DNA from 4 places in the Citrobacter pasteurii genome. Region 1 is predicted to be linked to each of the others. Evidence: predicted binding sites of a transcription regulator. Region 1 holds the regulator's gene; each other region holds the start of a gene.
The links. The regulator CRP, encoded in region 1, controls carbon source genes, mostly activating them, when cyclic AMP is high. The targets are predictions, from matches to a motif close to ATGTGANNNNNNTCACAT.

Region 1 (3,165 bases):
ATATGAAAGTGCAGCGTAACACCTGCAATCACCAGGCCGACAAGCGTGCCCACCGAGCGGTGTAAAATACGCACCCGGGTTGCCCCGTAGCCATTTTGCGTGACGAACAGGATTGTCATCAAAATCCAGTAGGGTTTGGGCAGGTGTAAGGCGCTGCCCATCAGGCTGGCAATGCTCAACATGACGCTGATGCGTCCGGCATTACGCAGCGCCGGGGATTTCAACGACAGATAGCTTTTCAGGGCAGGGATCAGCGGCAGCCGACGCTGCTTGTCAGCCATTAAATCCCGTGCATACAGCGGGCGCTGGGTGCGTAGCACGCGGGCAATACGGCTGAAGTGCCAGTAGCAAAATTGTCCTACCGGATTGTCCGGATGCTGGTTGGCGATTTTTTCCAGCGTGCCAATTTGTTTATCCATTGAAAAACGCGTCGGCAAGCGGTGATACAAAATGTCATCAGCCAGAACGCGAAGGCGTTCGGCGACGGTGCGCGCATTCCAGCGAATCACCTGTTCGGCGTGGCTACGTTCGACCAGCTTTTGCACCTCTTCCGGCTGGTGGAGGCTAACGGAAATATGTTCCTGTAGATCGAGCGCCTCCTGAAAGGCACGTAGCAGGCGCTTATAATCGTTGTTGCGATGTGCCGACAGCATATGCATTTGCTGATAGCACTGGGTAATCAAATCCACCGCTTTTTGTTGGCGTACCAGTAGGGGAGGCAGCGCTTTTTCGGGATCGGCATGCTGGGTCAGCAGGCTGTACTTGGCCTCACAGTAATCGGCTAATTCGCGGTACAACAAACTGAGCGATTCGCGCAGCGGCTGCTCGCGCCACATCCAGAACCAGAACCAGTTGAACAGGCCGTACCATACTGTCCCCAGCGCATAGATCAGCAGTGGCTCCCAGACGGGCATGTTGCCGGCCAGACTCAGTGTGAAAATCGCCGCGATCAGCGAGGCGGGCAGAAGTCGCGCATGTAACGGGCTTAGCTCGGCGGTCACACCGAGAATCAGCGTCAGGCCGGTGAGGATCAGCGGCAGCGGTATAGTCTGTGCCAGCAGTAACTGCATAATCAGGCTGCAGCCGGCAAACAGCGACGCGCCTATAACCAAACGTTTGAAAAAGCGCTTATGCGGGGTATCAAGACCGGCAATATTGCAGCAGGCAGGGACGAGGGAGAATAAGAGCCCCAGATGAAGCTGACCGATGATCAGACCGACAGCCACAGGTAAACATAGCACCAGCGTCTGTCGTAGTGCGTAGTTGATCTCGGGGTGATAAATCAGTCTTCGCCACATCGGAGCAAACAAAAATGGCGCATTACTACGTAACACGCCATGTCGATGGGATTAACGCGTGCCGTAGACGACGATGGTCTTACCATGCGCGGAGATCAGATTCTGATCTTCCAGCATTTTCAGGATACGACCAACGGTTTCACGGGAACAGCCAACGATCTGGCCAATTTCCTGACGGGTGATTTTAATCTGCATGCCGTCCGGGTGAGTCATTGCGTCAGGCTGTTTCGCCAGATTCAGCAGAGTCTGGGCGATACGACCAGTTACGTCGAGGAAGGCAAGGTTGCCTACTTTTTCAGACGTTACCTGCAGACGACGAGCCATCTGAGAAGACAGACGCATCAGAATATCTGGGTTGACCTGGATTAATTGGCGAAATTTTTTGTAGGAAATTTCAGCGACTTCACATGCGGTTTTGGCACGTACCCAGGCGCTACGTTCCTGGCCTTCTTCGAAGAGGCCTAATTCACCAATAAAATCGCCCTGATTCAGATAAGAGAGGATCATTTCTTTCCCTTCTTCATCTTTGATCAGCACTGCCACTGAGCCTTTAACGATGTAATACAACGTTTCCGCTTTTTCACCCTGGTGAATCAGCGTGCTCTTCGATGGGTACTTATGAATATGGCAATGAGACAAGAACCATTCGAGAGTCGGGTCTGTTTGCGGTTTGCCAAGCACCATGCGCGGTTATCCTCTGTTATAAGCTGTCTCCAGAGCCAAAAAACAACCTGTCTCTGGGTTTGCAAAAATGTGCTTCCCGCTACCTGGGAAGGGGGCTGTCAATACGTGCGACGGCCTGTAATGTGATGTCCTCTGCATACATGCAGTACGTCAATGTATTACTGTAGCATCCTGACTGTTTTAGCATAGCTTTCGCCGTGTGTCTCCTGGTGTCTCGCTTCAGCATGACGCAGGTCGCCTTCCGTTGCGAGAATTGTTATGTACGCGTAATCTGTCAGGAAAATTGAAACATTGGAGTTACGAAATATGCAAGCGCGTGTAAAGTGGGTTGAGGGGCTAACCTTCCTCGGTGAGTCCGCCTCAGGCCACCAAATTTTGATGGACGGTAACTCTGGTGATAAAGCGCCGAGTCCGATGGAGATGGTGTTAATGGCGGCAGGGGGGTGTAGCGCCATTGATGTGGTGTCGATCCTGCAAAAGGGTCGTCAGGATGTCACCAACTGCGAAGTGAAGCTCACCTCTGAGCGTCGTGAAGAAGCGCCGCGTCTGTTTACCCACATTAACCTGCATTTCATCGTAACGGGTCGCGACCTGAAAGATGCTTCCGTCGCGCGTGCGGTAGATCTTTCGGCGGAAAAATATTGCTCCGTGGCGCTGATGCTGGAAAAGGCGGTGAATATCACCCATTCCTATGAAGTGGTTGCCGCGTAATTGCTGATGCCGGATGGCGGCGTTGCCTTATCCGGCCTACAGGGTGATGTTGAGTCGTAGGCCCGATAAGCGAAGCGCCATCGGGCGCTTTCCACATATCACTCTATCTTTTTGCCTTCCATCAGGCGCTGGACCAGCGGCAGCATAATCAATTCCATCGCCAGACCCATTTTTCCGCCCGGTACGACCAACGTATTGATATGCGAAATGAATGAGCCCTGCAGCATCGCCAGTAGCCACGGGAAGTCGATCCCTTCCAGATTACGAAAATGAATCACGACAAAGCTTTCATCGAGTGACGGAATGCTCTTGGCGGCAAAGGGATTAGAGGTGTCGACGGTCGGTACGCGCTGGAAGTTGATATGCGTACGGGAAAACTGTGGCGTGATGTAATTGATGTAATCGTCCATTGAGCGCACCACCGAATCCATCACCGCTTCGCGCGAGTGTCCACGCTCGCTGGTATCGCGGG
Region 2 (3,165 bases), 530 kb from region 1:
GCGGTTTCAGAGAATTCAGTCGCTACGCGAACGTCGGTCGGAACCGGGATGTCGCAAGTGGTCAGCAGACGCTTAGCTTCGTCAACGAGATCTGCTTCGTACAGGGATTTACCCACGTTGTGACCTTGAGCAGCAACGAAGGTGTTCGCGATACCACCGCCAACGATCAGCTGGTCAGCGATTTTTGACAGAGAGTCCAGAACAGTCAGTTTGGTAGAAACTTTAGAACCACCAACGATAGCAACCATCGGACGAGCAGGTTCTTTCAGCGCTTTACCCAGTGCATCCAGCTCGGCAGCGAGCAGCGGACCTGCACAAGCGACATCGGCGAATTTACCGATACCGTGAGTAGACGCCTGCGCACGGTGAGCAGTACCGAAAGCGTCCATAACGAATACGTCGCACAAAGCAGCATATTTTTTGGACAGCGCTTCGTCGTCTTTCTTCTCGCCTTTGTTGAAGCGAACGTTTTCCAGAACAACCAGTTCACCGGCAGCGACTTCAACGCCGTCCAGGTAATCTTTTACCAGGCGAACCGGCGCAGACAGTTTGTCTTTCAGGTAGTTAACAACCGGCAGCAGAGAGAATTCTTCGTTGTACTCGCCTTCGGTAGGACGACCCAGGTGGGAAGTTACCATCACTTTAGCACCCTGTTTCAGTGCCAGTTCGATGGTCGGCAGGGAAGCACGGATACGTGCATCGCTGGTTACTTTCCCTTCTTTAACTGGTACGTTCAGGTCCGCACGGATAAAAACGCGTTTACCAGCCAGATCCAGATCGGTCATCTTAATTACAGACATGGTGAATCCTCTCGTTGATTCATAAAGTTTTGTCGACGCTCAAGCGTCGAGCCTGAAACCAATAGCAGCCATCGCTAACGTCGTGTCGAGCATACGGTTAGCAAAGCCCCATTCATTATCACACCAGACCAGCGTTTTGATCAGGTGAGCGCCACTCACGCGCGTTTGCGTGCCATCAACGATGGCGCTGTGCGGGTCGTGGTTAAAATCTACTGAGACCAACGGTAATTCCGTATAGTCAACTATACCATGAAATGCACCTTGTGCTGCTTTTTGCAGCAACTGGTTGACTTCACTGGCTTTTACTGGTTTTTTCACCGTCACGCTTAAGTCGATCGCCGTCACATTTATGGTCGGTACACGCACCGCTATCGCCTCAAAACGATCGTTAAACTGCGGGAAAATTCGCGTGATGCCCGCCGCCAGTTTGGTATCAACCGGAATGATCGACTGGCTGGCCGCTCGCGTGCGACGCAGGTCAGGATGATAAGCATCAATAACCTGCTGATCGTGCATCGCGGAGTGGATCGTGGTGACGGTACCAGACTCAATGCCGTAAGCATCATCCAGCAATTTGATGACGGGTATTATGCAATTCGTGGTGCAGGAGGCATTGGAAACGATCCGGTGCTCAGCGCGCAGCTGATCCTGATTAACGCCAAACACAACGGTTGCGTCGATGTCGTGACTACCAGGATGTGAAAAGAGCACTTTCTTTGCGCCGGCGGCAATATGCGCCTCGCCGTGTTCGCGACTGCCGAAGACCCCTGTACAATCCAGCACAACGTCGACACCCAGTTCGCGCCATGGAAGCGCATCGAGCGTTCGCTCATGCAGAATGCGGATCGCGTCATCGCCAACGATGAGCTGGTCTCGTTCCTGACGAACATCCCAGGCAAAACGCCCATGGCTGGTGTCATATTTCAACAAATGCGCCATGCCTGCAGCATCCGCCAGTTCGTTGATTGCCACCACGGTGATTTCCGCCCGACGCCCGGATTCATACAAAGCACGAACCACGTTGCGTCCGATGCGACCGAAACCATTAATCGCTACGCGTACGGTCATAGGTCTCCTGCAAGGATTTCTCAGAAACGATGTGGCAGACAGAGTAATGCAGCAAATCGCTCAGGGAAACCTTACCTGTCGCAAACTGCGACTAATTGGTTAATTGTCGAACATTTAGTCTACTGAAACGCTTCAGCTAGAATAAGCGAAACGAGGAATAAAAGGAATGATTGTCCAGCAACAGAACACAGTTATCTGACTTACGTCACATTTTAATGTCCTTCAACACGACTTTTATTCCATATTCCAGAATTACGAATAACCGTAGCAAGATTATTTCGTTGCCATGTCACAAATCCTGATTAATATCAGAAAGCTCCCTAAACCGCGTCTATATTATCAGCGCAACGTCCGAGTCTCGGAGTCCCTCAACTATGGCAACATTCTATCCCCAACCATCTGAAGCTCGCTTTCATGCGCTGCGTTTATTACCGGGCCAGGAAGTCTTTTCAGCGCTACACGCGTTTATCCAGCAGCATCAACTCCAGGCAGCCTGGATAGCGGGTTGTACCGGCAGTTTGACCAATATTGCTCTGCGCTTCGCCGGACGTGAAGAAACCACACTACTTACGGGTACGTGGGAAATTATCTCTCTGAACGGCACGCTGGAACTTACCGGCGAGCATCTCCATCTGGCGGTTGCTGACCCACGCGGCGCAATGCTGGGCGGGCACATGATGCCGGGCTGTACCGTGCGAACCACGCTGGAACTGGTGATTGGCGAGTTGACGTCTCTGGCATTCAGCCGTCAGCCCTGCGCCGTTTCCGGTTATGACGAACTGGTTATTTCATCCCGCTAACGCTTCACTTATACGAGGTCTTTTATGGCGCGTCGCCAATTTTCCAGCCAGTCTCTGGTACTTATTGTCATTGCTATCGCCATCAACATGATCGGTGGGCAGCTTATCAGCATGTTGAAATTGCCTATTTTTCTCGACTCGATTGGCACGTTGATCAGCGCGGTGCTGTTAGGTCCGGTTGTGGGGATGCTAACCGGATTACTCACTAACCTGTTGTGGGGGTTACTGACCGATCCGATCGCCGCCGCCTTTGCGCCCGTCGCCATGGTTATTGGACTGGTTGCCGGTTGGCTGGCACGAGCGGGATGGTTTCGCACCTTACCCAAAGTCGTGGTCAGCGGCGTAATTATCACGCTTGCCGTGACCCTCGTTGCCGTGCCGATTCGCACGACTCTGTTTGGCGGTGTCACTGGCAGCGGCGCCGATCTTTTTGTCGCCTGGATGCACTCGGTCGGTCAGAACCTGGTGGAGTCCGTCGCCATCACCGTCATCGGTGC
Region 3 (3,165 bases), 1.6 Mb from region 1:
CGCAGACGCTCCGCGCCATAAGGTCTGGCTTTCCAGCCATAGATGTCCCCAAGATCACGCCCCACCATCGCCTGTACCAGTGCGTCGTGATCAACCTGCTGCATATCCGTAAACGTTTTGACGTATTGCCCATCCTTAAACACCGTTATGGCATCGCTGAGGGCGAAAATCTCCTCCATGCGGTGGGAAACGTACAGAATGATGCGGCCCTCATTGCGTAGCTCACGAATTACGCGAAACAGATTGTCAATCTCCCTGGCGGAAAGAGAGCTGGTGGGTTCATCAAAAGCGATAATCTTGGCATTACGCGCCAGCGCCTTAGCAATCTCCACCATTTGCCACTGACCGATGGAGAGATACTTCAACGGAATATCAGGATCGATATCCATTCCCAGATGCTTTAACTGCAGCCCCGCCTCGTAGTTCAACAACGAGCGGTTCACAATCCCACCCTTATGCGGAAGCTGACCTAAATAGATGTTCTCGGCGACGGTCATTTCCGGCACCAGATGCAATTCCTGGTAAATAATGGCGACACCGGCATTCAGCGCAGTGGTTGTGTCCGCAAACGAAACTTCCTGTCCGCGGATCGCTATAGATCCCGTGGTTGGCGCGTAGTTACCGCTGAGAATTTTTAATAATGTTGATTTCCCTGCGCCATTTTCACCCATCAGTGCATGCACCTGACCGGCATAGCAGTCGAAACTAATATCCGTTAGCGCTTTTACGCCAGGGAAGGTTTTGCCGATGCCGCGAAATGAGAGATACGGGGTAGACTGTTGCATAACGTCTCCGTGGATCTAAACGGTTGCCGGATGGCGGCGTAGCCTCATCCGGCCTACTAAGGGCGTTATTTGTAGGCCGGATAAGATCGTTTTACGGCAGTTGAGTTATTTGCCGCCTAAGCCTTTTTTCGCCAGTTCTTCTTTGAAGTTGTCGCGGGTAATCAACACCACATCGGTAACTTCAGTAAACACCGGCGGTTCTGCGCCTTTGGTGACCCAGTTGTAGAGCATTTCGCTGGATTTATAACCGTGAACGTCCGGGCTAGGCAGCAGTGAACCGTAGAATCCGGTGGCTTCCGCTTTTGAAAGTTCGCTAATTGCATCAACACCGTTAATACCGATACCAATCACGTTTGCTGCTTTAAACCCCTGCCCTTCGGTAGCACGCACGCCACCCAGCACGGTGTTGTCGTTCATACCGACAATCAGCCAGTGTTTAACTTCAGGATGTTGCACCAGCATGGAGTTTGCGGCGTCGAATGCGCCAGGGATATCATTAGATTTGGTTGGGACCTGATAGATCTGTTTTTCCGGGAAGCCTGCAGCTTTAAGCGCTTCCATCGAACCCGATGTACGACGGCGCGCGGTATCCAGTTCGTTTGCGGTAATCGCCATTACAGCGGAAGATTTCACATCCCAGCCACGTTTCTGCATCTCTTTGTACAGTTCCTGGCCCTGGCGTTCACCAATTTTGGTTGCTGCCATCATCACCAATGGCACAGTATCCATCGGCTTACCTTTCGCATTGGCGAACTGATCGTCAACCGCGATGACTTTCATGTCATAGCCACGTGCCTTTGCCATAATAGCAGGCCCAAGTTTTGGGTCCGGCGTACAAATTACAAATCCTTTTGCACCGCTTGCCGCCAGGCTGTCGATGGCATTCAGGGTTTTCTCGCCGTCTGGAACGGCAATTTTAATCACCTCAAACCCAAGGTCTTTACCGGCTTTATCAGCAAACTTCCACTCTGTCTGGAACCAGGGCTCTTCCGGTTGTTTGACCAGGAAACCGAGCTTCATGGATTCTGCGATAGCGGATTGTGACATAATGGCAGCCAGACCGATGGCCGCCAGCGCTTTAGTGAATTTGTGCATGGTTAACTCCAGCTTTAACGTTCTTTTATGTAGGGTAAAATCAAACGATTTTTTGTAATCCGGACGTAAAACAAGGCATTACCTTTTATTGATAAGATCAATGCCAGTGCTGAGAGTATTTTTAGCGGGAAATTGATTCTCCATAAGAGAGCGGCATCACACCCTGAAATTACAGTAGTTGCGTACATAAATTCAGCGGAAAATGACATAAAAAAACACAATTTTCAGAATGGAAAAAATAAGAAATAGCAGGTTAATCCATAACATCAGCCAGTGAATCCTTGTTCCCGAATATCGAAACATCCGGGAGTCCAATGATTACCAGGGGTAATAAATATGGTCAGCGTGATCGCGCACAGGGATATCGTCGTCTAACAGACGAGCAGAAAGCGTAAACGCAAAATCAAAAATATGGCCCAGCCCTTTGCCACTGATAAGATTGCCATCTTCAACAACAGCCGCATCGACATACTCGCCGTCAGTGATGGTTTGCCACAGCTCACCTGAACACACGTAGCGCCGTCCTTTCAACAACCCATTACCCGCCAGCACCCGCGCGGCTGCCGAACAAACCGGGCAAATCAGTTTTCCTGCATCGTCATGGCGAGAGACAAACTGGACGACTGCAGCACTGGCGGCAAGATTTACGCTACCCTGTGGTCCTCCTGGCAACACGATCGCATCGTAAAAGGCATCCCGACGGGCCTCCAGCGTATTGTCGGTCACCATAGGCACGTCATGATAGCTCACCACCGCCCGAGACTCAGCGCAGGCCAGCGTCTCAACCTCAATTTGCAGGCGACGTAGAATATCAATAGTAACAATGGCTTCAGCTTCTTCAAAACCGGGTGCCAGCAACACCGCCACCTTCTTCATATACAACTCCTCGATTTATCCACCGATATCCAACAAAAAATGCCGAATAATTCATTCCATTAAATTTATTAAAAATGATCTGGCGCAAGAAATTAGGTTGCAGATAATTTCCAGACACATCACTTCACCGGGAAATTCCCATCAAAACCCACAGTGATAATCACCAGATGTCATAGAATACCGCGGCATGAAATTTAATTTTGAGAATTGAAACGTCATTTTACTATCTGCATTCTAAATAAATACATTATAAATCATCAAATTACATTCACATCAATTATATATCGAAACGACATGGCTAAGCATATTGTTATGCCAATATGTAAAAAAACATAAATAGGTGGTTTTAAGGATTCTCTTGATGCCAGGCACGCGCTATGCTGAATCACGATCGGAAGCGAATATAATT
Region 4 (3,165 bases), 2.2 Mb from region 1:
CACGCCAGTGCAAACGGAAGTTGATAAATAACGTTTTAGGCCGTAACGATGTTGGTCTGAAGTGCCGTGATTCCGGTAAGATCTTCCAGAACATTAGCGCGGAGGCGAGGGCAAAGCAGCCAATAGCCGCCAGAGCGATTCGCCAGTTAAAAAAGTCAGTAAACACGCCGCTAATCAAACGACCACTCATACCACCAATCGAGTTTCCGCTGATGTATAAACCCATTGAGAATGCAACAAAGCTCGGGTGAATTTCTTCACTCAAATAGGTCATTCCCACGGCCGCTACGCCGCTCAGTGACAGTCCGATCAGCGCACGCATGATTAAAATACCGTGCCAACTGGTCATCATTGTAGAAAGCAGCGTACAGCAGGAGGCCAACAGCAGCGCGGTTACCATTACCGGTTTACGCCCTATGGCGTCGGAAAGTGGGCCGGTAAACAGTAAGCCGATTGCCAGCATGGCCGTTGAGATGGAAAGCGAAATACTGCTGCTGGCAGGCGATACGCCAAACTCATGCGACAGCACGGGCAGTATGGGCTGTACGCAATAAAGAAGGGCAAATGTCGCCAGACCGGCAGAAAAAAGCGCCAGCGTGACGCGCATAAAAGGGGATGTACCGCGTTTAATAAAACCATCCGGCACAGTGACTATCTGTTCGTCAACATCGCTCGCCGGAGCGGTATCGACAGTAGTTGTACGACTCACTTAAAATCCTTGCTCAATCATTTGCATCTATACCCTGCGTATTTCAAGCCGCGCAATGCGACGTGAAATCCATGGGGTCTACAGGACCAGCCTTAAGAGTATGAAAATCACAATATTCTGTCTAATATATTAATAATCTCAAATAATATTTTATAAATATGAATATTGAACTGCGTCACCTACGTTACTTTGTGGCAGTTGCGGAAGAGCTGCATTTTGGTCGTGCAGCGGCACGACTGAATATTTCGCAACCTCCGTTGAGTCAGCAGATCCAGATCCTCGAACAGCAGGTGGGTGCACGGCTACTGGCGCGGACTAACCGCAGCGTGGCGCTTACCGCTGCCGGAAAACAGTTTCTGGCGGACAGCCGGCAAATCCTGGTGCTGGTAAATGAGGCTGCCGCCCGTGCTGAACGATTACATCTGGGAGAGTCAGGGGAACTGCGCATCGGTTTTACGTCATCAGCCCCGTTTATTAAGGCAGTGTCCGATACGCTGTCTTTTTTTCGCCAATGCTATCCTGCGGTGCATCTGCAAACCCGTGAAATGAATACGCGCGAGCAAATTGCCCCGCTCAACGAGGGAACACTGGATTTTGGGCTCCTGCGCAATACGCAACTACCGGACACGCTGGCGCGGGAGGTCATTTTGCATGAGCCGCTGATGGCGATGATCCCACGCGCACATCCTCTGGCGCAAAAGCCGGTGGTGACGCTGGCGGAGCTGGCAAACGAGCCGTTTGTCTTTTTTGATCCGCATGTTGGAACGGGGTTGTATGACGATATTCTCGGCCTGATGCGCCGTTATGATCTGAAACCAACCATCGCCCAGGAGGTCGGTGAGGCGATGACCATCATTGGACTGGTGGCAGCAGGGTTAGGGGTTTCCATTTTGCCAGCCTCTTTTAAGCGGGTGCAATTGTATGAAATGTGTTGGATCCCTATTGCCGAAGACGATGCGGTCTCCGAAATGTGGTTGGTGTGGCCGAAGCATCATGAACAAAGCCACGCAGCGCAACGTTTTCGCCAGCAGCTTTTAGCCGCGGTGCAGCGCGGTTAATTTAGTTTAAAAATGGTCGAAAATGTGCAGTAAATCACAAGGCTAAGCAAAAAGTTGACGGAAGCCATTGAAGTGCTTCACCATAGTCTACAGATTATTTCGGAGCGCGAAAATAAAGGGAGTAAGTGGTGGTTGCTGATAGTCAGCCTGGGCATATCGATCAAATTAAGCAGACCAATGCGGGCGCGGTTTATCGTCTGATTGATCAGCTGGGACCGGTATCGCGTATTGATCTCTCTCGCCTGGCACAATTGGCACCTGCCAGTATTACCAAAATTGTCCGAGAAATGCTGGAAGCGCATTTGGTGCAGGAGCTGGAAATAAAAGAAGCCGGTAACTGCGGACGTCCGGCGGTTGGGCTGGTTGTCGAAACAGAAGCCTGGCATTACCTTTCTATTCGTATTAGTCGTGGCGAGATTTTCCTGGCGCTGCGCGATCTGAGCAGCAAACTTGTGGTAGAGGATTGTCTTGAAATGGCGCTGATCAGCGAGACATCGTTACTGGAACGGGTTGTTGCGCAAGTCGATCAGTTTTTTATTCGTCACCAGCAAAAACTCGAACGCCTGACTTCCATCGCAATTACATTACCCGGCATTATTGATACCGAGAACGGTATCGTACATCGTATGCCGTTCTATGATGACGTCAAAGAGATGCCGCTCGGCGAAACGCTGGAGCGGCATACCGGCGTGCCGGTATACATTCAGCACGATATCAGCGCCTGGACCATGGCCGAAGCGCTGTTTGGTGCATCACGCGGGGCGCGTGATGTTATTCAGGTGGTCATCGATCACAACGTGGGTGCAGGGGTGATCACTGATGGTCATTTACTGCATGCAGGCAGCAGCAGCCTGGTCGAAATAGGTCATACGCAGGTGGACCCTTACGGCAAACGTTGCTACTGCGGTAATCATGGGTGTCTGGAAACGATCGCCAGCGTCGACAGTGTGCTGGAACTGGCGCAGGTGCGACTGAAGCAGTCAATGAGCTCCTCTCTGCACGGACAACCGTTGACAGTAGACGCACTGTGTCAGGCGGCCATGCAGGGCGATTTATTGGCGAAAGATATTATTAACGGCGTTGGAACTCATGTCGGTCGTATCCTGGCCATCATGGTGAATTTGTTCAACCCGCAAAAGATATTGATAGGATCTCCACTCAGTAAAGCCGCTGACATTTTGTTCCCGACGATTGCTGACAGCATTCGTCAACAGGCGCTTCCGGCCTACAGCCAGCACATTGTTGTCGAAAGTACGCAATTTTCTAATCAGGGGACGATGGCGGGGGCAGCCCTCGTGAAAGACGCGATGTATAACGGTTCTTTGTTGATTCGTCTATTACAGGGTTAACATTTTTTAACTGTTGTACGAAAAATTGCGCTATCTCAAGCTGGTTCTG

Region 2: a site for CRP is predicted at 2,062-2,079, ahead of epd (erythrose-4-phosphate dehydrogenase). Genes of this name have one in related genera too.
Region 3: a site for CRP is predicted at 2,025-2,042, ahead of I6L54_RS11105 (arabinose ABC transporter substrate-binding protein). Genes of this name have one in related genera too.
Region 4: a site for CRP is predicted at 1,790-1,807, ahead of mlc (sugar metabolism global transcriptional regulator Mlc). Genes of this name have one in related genera too.

Annotation. Positions count from the first base shown of each region.
Region 1 is NZ_CP077262.1:659,259-662,423, forward strand. It holds gene I6L54_RS03155 (YccS/YhfK family putative transporter) at 1-1,298, opposite strand, end outside; gene crp (cAMP-activated global transcriptional regulator CRP) at 1,350-1,982, opposite strand; gene I6L54_RS03165 (OsmC family protein) at 2,289-2,693, shown strand; gene I6L54_RS03170 (phosphoribulokinase) at 2,792-3,165, opposite strand, start outside.
Region 2 is NZ_CP077262.1:1,186,942-1,190,106, reverse strand. It holds gene pgk (phosphoglycerate kinase) at 1-800, opposite strand, end outside; gene epd (erythrose-4-phosphate dehydrogenase) at 840-1,868, opposite strand; gene I6L54_RS05820 (PPC domain-containing DNA-binding protein) at 2,243-2,668, shown strand; gene I6L54_RS05815 (ECF transporter S component) at 2,693-3,165, shown strand, end outside.
Region 3 is NZ_CP077262.1:2,276,435-2,279,599, reverse strand. It holds gene araG (arabinose ABC transporter ATP-binding protein AraG) at 1-785, opposite strand, end outside; gene I6L54_RS11105 (arabinose ABC transporter substrate-binding protein) at 891-1,880, opposite strand; gene I6L54_RS11100 (DJ-1/PfpI family protein) at 2,199-2,756, opposite strand.
Region 4 is NZ_CP077262.1:2,862,644-2,865,808, reverse strand. It holds gene I6L54_RS13980 (multidrug efflux MFS transporter YnfM/SxtP(Kp)) at 1-709, opposite strand, end outside; gene I6L54_RS13975 (multidrug efflux transcriptional activator YnfL/SxtR(Kp)) at 868-1,767, shown strand; gene mlc (sugar metabolism global transcriptional regulator Mlc) at 1,896-3,116, shown strand.